2 regions of the Priestia sp. SIMBA_032 genome follow, and region 1 is predicted to be linked to the other one. Evidence: riboswitches for the same ligand, from Rfam matches in the RefSeq annotation. Region 1 holds a riboswitch; the other holds the start of a gene.

Region 1 (4,393 bases):
CATACCCTTTTTCACCCTTGTGATCTTTTAACACTGAATTCATATAAGGAACGTGCTGGAAGTAGTTTGCATCAATTTCATTGTTTGCAAGAGCTGTGTTCGGTAAGATGTAATCTTGGAATTTTTTAATTTCTAAGTCAATTCCTTGTTTTTCTAAAATCGGTTTTGCTTGTTCTAAAATTTCAGCATGAGGCGTATTAGATGCACCCACGACAATTTTCTTTTCATCTTTTGATCCATTGTTAGATCCACACGCAGCTAATCCCACTACTAGTGCAGATGTTAACGCTAAAGCCGAAAGCCATTTTTTCATAATAAATAATCCTCCCTTTATCTTTTATCAATTTTTGCAGTAATCGCATCTCCAATAAGTTGGATAATAAATACAATAATCAAAATTAAGATTGTAGCGGCTAGCGTTACGTCATTATGACTGCGCTGGAATCCTTCTAAATATGCAAGGTTTCCAAGACCTCCGGCTCCAATCACACCCGCCATTGCCGTATAGCCAACTAATGCAATCGTTGTTACCGTCAAACCGGAAATTAAAGCTGGCAGCGATTCAGGTAACAGCACTTTAAAAATAATGGTGCTTGTTGTTGCTCCCATTGATTTAGCAGCTTCAATCACACCTTTATCAATTTCGCGCAGACCAATTTCTACAAGACGCGCATAAAATGGTGCTGCTCCAACAATTAAAGCAGGTAACGCTGCATTAGCACCTAAAATACTTCCTACCAATGCTTTGGTAAATGGAATCAGTAAAACAATTAGAATAATGAATGGAATGGAACGAAAGATATTTACAACCGCTGACACAATGGCATATAAAGGTTTGTTTTGCCAAAGCTGTCCTTTGGACGTTAAAAATAAAAGCAAGCCCAATAAAATACCTAGAACAAATGTGGCTACAACTGAAATAGCCGTCATATATAGTGTTTCATTTGTCGCTTGAATAAAATCATCTAAAATAACGTTTGGAAATAGTTTCTCAAGCATTTGTCATTACCTCCACTTCTACCTGCTGCTCATGAATGTATGCAATGACTTTTTCAACTTCTGTTAATTCTCCGTCTAAATGAACAAACAACGTCCCGTATGAACCTGTTTGTGTGTGAGAAATCTTTCCTTGCAAAATATTAATCGTTACATCAAACTGTTTTAAAATCGTTGTAATGAGCGGCTGCTCTGCTTTTCCGCCAACAAACGTCAGCTGAATAATTTGCCCGCTTGGATACAGCTCTTTCACTTGTTCAATCGTTTCAAACGTTTCCTCTGGTTCAGAAATCTGTTGAACGAATCGTTTCGTAATCGGCTGCTTAGGTTTTCTGAATACTTCTAGCACTTGTCCTTCTTCTACTACTGCCCCATTTTCCATAACGGCTACTCGATGACAAATTTTACGAATGACGTGCATTTCATGAGTAATCAATACAATGGTTAACCCTAGCTTCTCATTAATATCTACTAACAGATCTAAAATAGAATCTGTCGTTTGAGGATCAAGCGCTGATGTTGCTTCATCACAAAGCAATACTTTTGGATTGTTCGCTAGCGCTCGAGCAATACCAACGCGCTGCTTTTGTCCACCGCTAAGCTGTGATGGATAAGCATTTTCACGACCTTCAAGTCCAACTAGCTTAATGAGTTCGTCTACTCGTTTCATTCTTTTTTCTTTTGAAATCCCTGCTATTTCTAACGGAAAAGCAATATTTTCTCTCACCGTACGCGACCACAAAATATTAAAGTGTTGAAATACCATACTAATTTCTTGTCTAGCTTTTCTGAGTTTTCTGCCTTTAATTTTTCCAATATCATTACCTGCTACTTCAACCGTTCCTGTCGTTGGTGTTTCTAATCCGTTTAGCAAGCGAATCAAAGAACTTTTCCCCGCTCCGCTATAACCAATAATTCCGTAAATTTCACCTTGGTTAACGGTTAGATTCACATTATCAACAGCTGTTACTTGACCGCTTTTGGCCTGATAAATTTTCGTAACGTCTGTTAATGTAATCATATTTCTTCACCTTCTTTAATAAAAACTTAATTATGTTAGGTTGCCCTATAGGATGAAAAAGCCTTAAAACAATTTTCCACATTAAAAAAGCCTCTCTGCGCATGACAGAAAGGCTCGATATTTAATCCTTTCTCTCATCTTTCAAAGCGCATAGCTTTGCAGGAATTGGCACCATTTCAGTTAGTCTGACGGTTGCCGGGTTTCACAGGGCTCAGTCCCTCCACCTCTCTTGATAAGAGTTCGCAACAATTATTTTGTTTTTGGGAAATATTCATTCATTTATGAACATTCATGAGTGTGATTTTAGCATGTGTCAGATAGGCTGTCAACAGATTTTGTTCTTGGGATAATATCCCAAGATTTCAACAACCCCAACGGTTCGCTCTCTTTCCATTTCTTCATTTTAAACAAACGTTTGATTATCGAAGCTCCTCGAGTACGTGCTCGATGGAATGAAACGCGTAGAGTTTTTTTACCATTTCACCATTTTCCACTTCAATCAAACAAGGTACGCTTTCAATTGAAAATAATTCTGCTTTTGAAGGCATATAATTTAAATTGCTCATTCCGATGGTTACATCCGGCAGCATCGCTTCTGCCACGGTTAACATTTTTTTTGCCAGCTGACATGTTCCGCAAAAAGGCGTATGGAAAAAGATAAACGCTCTTTCTCCTTCTTTCAACTGATCATCAAGCTGTTTTTCGCTCCATTCTTGCATGTTGCTCATTCCTTTTATGTTAAAAATTCTGCATTAACATCGATATTGGCACTCAGTAATACTGTTGCTATGTGATGTCTAGGGGCGGCAGCAACTTCTCGGTACATTTTATCAATATATAGATGCTCTGCTTCCGGAAGCTCTCGTTTAAATTGTTTTCTTAGCTTATTCCCTGAATCATCAGAGTCAACGAGTATGTATACCTCTTTATTAAACGTACAGTCAATAATTTCATCCAGCTTTGACAAACTAATCGTACCGTTTGTACAAATAATTTCAATTGGTTCTCGAATGATATCTTGAATACGTTTTTTATCTGATTTTCCTTCGACAATAATTACTTTTTCAATTTCAATTAGCCCCATTTTCATCACCCATAATCGTCAGTTGTATAGTAACATCATTTCTTTATGCTATACAATATTCGTTAATGTATCACAGTTCACCTGTTTTTTAAAAGAAATTTGCAAGAAAGAACTGTTTTAAAAGGCAGCTTAGGCCATATTGTTTCCATAAAACAAGAAAAACAGCGGCAGTTGCCACTGTTTAGCACCATCCTGCTTCTTCGTCGCAGTCTGTATATTTTTGCGTTTCACCTTGTTTTTGTACGTCCGTATATTGATAAAACTTATTATTTTCTTGCGAATATCCTTCTTCAAAGCGGTATTCATTGCCGCTTGTTCCGTAACTAACTTCACCAATTGGCTGCTTATCAACATATAATTTCATACCACCGTCATGAAATTTAGCTGTAACGCGATCTGTAACGTCCATTTTTTGTTTTTCAAACATAAAAAGACACTCCTTTAGTTTGTTTACTAATAGAGTGTCCAGTCAAAAATTTTTCATAAAGACAATTTATGGAGGAATATTATCCTTCGTTTGTCATTTCTTCGTATTGCTCTGCTGTCATTAGCTTGTCTACTTGAGAAGAATCAGATGGTTTGATTGTAATCATCCATGCTTCCTCGTATGGAGATTCATTAACAAGTTCAGGGCTATCGCTTAAGTTGTCGTTTACTGCTACAACTTCACCGCTAATTGGTGCATAGAGCTCAGAAACTGTTTTTACTGATTCAACGCTGCCAAACGGCTCGTCAGCTTCTACTGTTGCTCCTACTTCTGGCAGTTCAACGAATACGATGTCTCCAAGCTCAGCTTGAGCGAAATGTGTAATACCTACGCGGACAACGTCTCCTTCTGTTTTTACCCATTCATGCTCTTCAGAATAACGCAAATCTTTTGGTGTACTCATCTTAATCCCTCCAAAATATGTATCGTAATTTGTTTATATAAAAAGCGCCTTCAACGTGGAGAACACTTTCTACAACCTAAAATAACTTCCTATTAACAGTGTAACGTAAAAGGTAAAAATTTTCTATTTGAAAACTCACTTCCACACGTCTTCAAACTGCTCTTCTTTGAAACCAAGCGTTACTTTTTGTCCATCTGTTAGCAGCGGACGCTTAATTAACATGCCATCTGACGCAAGAATAGACAGAAGTTCATCTTCACTCGCACTGCTTACTTTATCTTTAAGCCCTAATTCGCGATATTTTTTACCGCTTGTATTAAAGAATTTTTTTAATTCTAAGCCGCTGTTCTGATAATAAGACTGCAGCTGCTCTTTTGTTGGCGGGTTTTCTACAATATGAAT
Region 2 (4,393 bases), on a different contig from region 1:
TAAAGGCTATTCTTCGCAGTTTAAACCTTTAAAAGGAAGAATGGTGACTGTTTATCGAGGAGGTCCTGAATCAAAAACAGGTTATTTACTTGATGTTCAGTCTGATTATTTAATATTAGCAGTAGAAAACGATAACAATAATAACAGCGATGAAAACAATAATGAAGGAAATAACAACCAAAACAATCAAAGCAATCAAAACAACCAAAACAACCAAAACAACCAAAACAATCAAAATAATCAACAAGAATATACGGTTGTATATTATCATTTATCCCATGTTAAGAGTATTACGGAAGATGCTGTGTCAAATTCAGCACAGACGTTTACCGGGTTTGATAATGAGGGTACTTTAGAGTTGTATAGAGGCAAGACATTTGCTAGTACTTTATCATTACTGAAAAGTAAATATGTTCAAATAAATCAAGGCGGTCCTGAGAAAAAAGCAGGCCAGCTACTTGACGTATTAGGTTCGTCAGAGTCTGCTTACCTTGTGTTACTGTCGGAAGATGATGGTGTTGTCTATATCAATGTTGAACATGTAAAAAGTATAAGTGAATATCAAAATGATAATAACAATAATAACAATAATAACAATAATAACAATCAAATGAATAATCAATTTGCTACAAATCAGGAACCAACTTATATGAAATCAAAAACCTTTAATAATTTATTTACTCATCTATCACACAAATGGGTATCAATCAATGGTGGCGGTCCAGAGGCTGTAGAAGGTGTATTGGTGCAAAGCCGGAATGGTACTTTTACCCTTGTTCAAGACAATCAAGTATTACGCTTACAACCAAGACATGTTAAAACCATTTGTGTAGGAGCAAAAGGATCTTTTAAACAAAATAATAATCAAGATGATGAGCAGAAAGAGGAAAATACAAAAACTGAAGACGGAGGATCAGCAGAAGGCGTTTCAGAAGGTCGTACAGGAAGAAGCCGCACAGGTTCATATTCCTCAAGAAAAAGCCGCCGCACAGATTCACACTCGTCAGCGTCAAGAGAGCAAGTCATCCAAACAAAAAATTATCGCTGGAAAGCATAATGAATAAGAACAAAAAAGGTGCTTATAAAGCACCTTTTCTGTCATATAGGAAAGGGGGAGGAGAATGAGTATAAATCGCTATATTAATAAAATTGTAGAAGTAGATATTTCAGGGAATACTAAGTTTATTGGCAGACTTGTTGACTTAGGGTTAGATGTCATGATTTTGTATAATGGACATGATTATTTGTATATTCCTCTTTTACACATGCATCGTTTGCAGGAAGTATCGGAAGAAGACTATACGGTTTTACGTGAAATAGAAGAGAACTTAATAGAAGAAAGTCAGCGGATTTCCTATCGTAATATTTTACAGCAGGCAAAAGGGAAATTTATTGAAATTTATGTGACAGGAGGGAAATCATTGCACGGCTATATTACAAGCGTGCTGAATGATTATCTTGTGTTTTATTCTCCAGTGTATAAAAATGTCTTTGTTTCTCTGCATCATTTGAAATGGCTTACCCCTTACAGCAATGAGTTAACCCCTTATTCTTTAAGTGACAAAGAGCTACCAGTAAGGCCCGCCTCTGCACCTTTTGTCAGAAACTTTGAAGAGCAGCTTAAAAAATATGAAAATCAACTGGTTGTATTAGATTTAGGGGATCAATCAGAAAAGATTGGCGTACTTAAAGAAGTTTCTAATAATATTGTTGAACTAATTACCGCAAATGGAGAAAGTATCTATTGGAAGCTAGCTCATGTAAAATCTGTGCACTTGCCTTAGAAAAAGAGACCTCGCTGTCGTCTCTTTTTTTTATGTGCTTATCAGGACAAGTATATTGAATAAACAAATGAGACGATTTAAATTTTTTAGAAAATTATGTTGACAATAAAGAAAATCTTTATTAAAGTTAGTAACAACAAACGTTAACCACCAACAATTATATAGAACTCTTATCAAGAGTGGCGGAGGGACTGGCCCTGCGATGCCCGGCAACCATCAAATGAAACATTCATTTGAACGGTGCTAATTCCTGTGGAACATCAGTATTGTTCTAACAGATGAGAGAAATCGTGTATAAACGAACACTCTTTCATCTGTGAAGAGTGTTTTTTATTTTGAGTTAAGGAGAGAAATAGATGAAAATTGAAACTTTATTAGTTCGTTCAGGAGTAGGTCGTGACCCTTCAACAGGTTCTATTACAACCCCCATTTACCAAGCATCAACATTTGCTCACCCTGCTTTAGGGCAAAGTACAGGATTTGACTATGCACGTACGGCAAACCCTACTCGTACAGCATTGGAAGAAGCAATTGCTGCTTTAGAAAAAGGCGAAGTAGGAGCAGCATTCGCTTCAGGAATGGCGGGTGTAATGGCAGTTTTAGCACTATTTAAAAACGGAGATCATTTAATTGTATCAGAGGATTTATACGGAGGAACGTATCGAGTACTAAATGAAATCTTTTCAGAGCAAGGAATTACTGTTTCGTACGTCAACACAGCCCATCTCGAGCAAGTAAAAGATGCGCTTCGTCCCAACACGAAAGCTTTATTTATTGAAACACCTACAAATCCAATGATGCACGTAACTGATTTGCCAGAAGCAATTGCGTTAGCTAAACAGCATGATTTGCTTACTATCATTGACAATACATTCATGTCCCCTTACTATCAGCGCCCTTTAGAGCTTGGAGCAGATATTGTGATACATAGTGCAAGCAAATACATTGGAGGTCATAATGATGTAGTTGCTGGTCTTGTAGTCGCTCGATGTAGTAGCTTAGGAGAGAAAATTCGTTTTTATCAAAATGCAGCTGGGGCAATCTTAGGTCCACAAGATAGCTGGCTGTTATTGCGCGGTGTTAAGACGCTAGCGCTTCGTATGGAAAAGCATAACGAAAATGCACTGAAAATTGCAAATTGGCTTACTGCTCATGATCTCGTGGAAAAAGTGTATTACCCTGGTCTTGAAACACATCCGGGCTATGAAATTATGAAGAAACAAGCAACTGGATTTGGAGGCATGATTTCTTTTGCTGTCTCACACCCTGACATCGTGTCCACGCTTTTGGAAAATGTCAAAGTTATTACATTTGCAGAAAGCTTAGGAGGCGTAGAAAGTTTAATGACATTCCCAGCTCGTCAAACACACGCGGACATTCCGGAGGAAATTCGAAATCGTGTTGGAGTAACAAACTGTTTACTGCGATTATCAGTTGGAATTGAGCACGCAGATGATTTAATTAAAGATTTGAAGGAGGCATTTGATGCATACCAACAATAATAAACATAGATTTGGTACGAACTTAATTCATGCAAATACAGGAATTGACGGTCATTTTGGAGCGGTTAACGTACCTATTTATCAGGTATCTACATTTAACCAAGAAGATGAGACGAACGACGGCCGCTATGACTATTCTCGCTCAGGAAATCCAACTCGTGAGGCTTTAGAAAACACCATTGCTCAGCTAGAAAATGGATACGCTGGCTTTGCTTTTTCATCAGGTATGGCTGCTATCTCCTCGGTGTTATCTATTTTTGAATCAGGGGATGAAATTTTAGTTTCACACGATACGTACGGCGGGACATATCGTGTATTAACACGATTATTTTCAAAGTTTGGTATCAAAACAACTTTTGTTGATACAACGAAGGTTGAAAAAGTAGAAGAAGCTATCACAAAAGATACGAAGGCTATTTATGTCGAAAGCCCTTCAAATCCATTTTTACAAGTAACGGATATTAAAGCAGTAGCAAGTTTGGCGAAGGAGCGCAATGTTCTTACAATTGTGGATAACACGTTTTTAACACCTTATCTACAGCAGCCGATTGACCTTGGTGTAAATATTGTAATTCATAGTGCTACAAAATATATCAGCGGTCACAGTGACGTCATTGGCGGTCTAGTTGTGGTAAGCGATGAAAAGCTAGCGGAAGAAGTAAGGTTTGTACAAAATGCTTTTGGTGCTATCTTAGGACCACAGGATTGTTTTTTACTGCTTCGAGGCATTAAGACATTAAAAGTTCGTTTAGATCAACAGTTAAAAACAGCACTGCAGTTTGCAAAGTGGCTTGAAGAACAATCTCTAGTGAGCCGTGTATACTACCCAGGTTTAAAAAGTCATCCAGACCACAGACTCATTTCAGAACAAGCAAATGGATACGGAGCTATGATTTCTTTCCAAGTACAGGATGAAAAAGTAGCACGACATATTTTGCAAGGAGTCAAATTGGCTTCAATTGGCGTTAGTCTAGGTGCAGTTGAATCCATTCTAACGCATCCTGCAACAATGTCTCATGCAAGTATCCCAAAAGAAGTACGTGAAGAAAAAGGAATTACTGATTCACTTCTTCGCCTTTCAGTAGGGTTAGAGGAATTCGAGGATTT

Evidence for each region. Region 1 has a riboswitch for S-adenosylmethionine ahead of SB717_RS20525 (methionine ABC transporter ATP-binding protein). Riboswitches for the same ligand answer to the same signal wherever they lie in the genome.
Region 2: another riboswitch for S-adenosylmethionine. It lies ahead of SB717_RS02100 (trans-sulfuration enzyme family protein); the one in region 1 lies ahead of SB717_RS20525 (methionine ABC transporter ATP-binding protein).

The regions. Positions count from the first base shown of each region.
Region 1 covers NZ_JAWRXD010000006.1:246,582-250,974, reverse strand. The annotation lists gene SB717_RS20535 (MetQ/NlpA family ABC transporter substrate-binding protein) at 1-313, opposite strand, end outside; gene SB717_RS20530 (methionine ABC transporter permease) at 331-999, opposite strand; gene SB717_RS20525 (methionine ABC transporter ATP-binding protein) at 992-2,017, opposite strand; SAM riboswitch class I at 2,149-2,256, opposite strand; gene SB717_RS20520 (thioredoxin family protein) at 2,437-2,736, opposite strand; gene SB717_RS20515 (toprim domain-containing protein) at 2,751-3,101, opposite strand; gene SB717_RS20510 (YusG family protein) at 3,283-3,528, opposite strand; gene gcvH (glycine cleavage system protein GcvH) at 3,608-3,991, opposite strand; gene SB717_RS20500 (arsenate reductase family protein) at 4,127-4,393, opposite strand, start outside.
Region 2 covers NZ_JAWRXD010000001.1:420,849-425,241, reverse strand. The annotation lists gene SB717_RS02110 (spore coat protein) at 1-1,057, shown strand, start outside; gene SB717_RS02105 (DUF2642 domain-containing protein) at 1,122-1,784, shown strand; SAM riboswitch class I at 1,952-2,069, shown strand; gene SB717_RS02100 (trans-sulfuration enzyme family protein) at 2,141-3,286, shown strand; gene SB717_RS02095 (trans-sulfuration enzyme family protein) at 3,270-4,393, shown strand, end outside.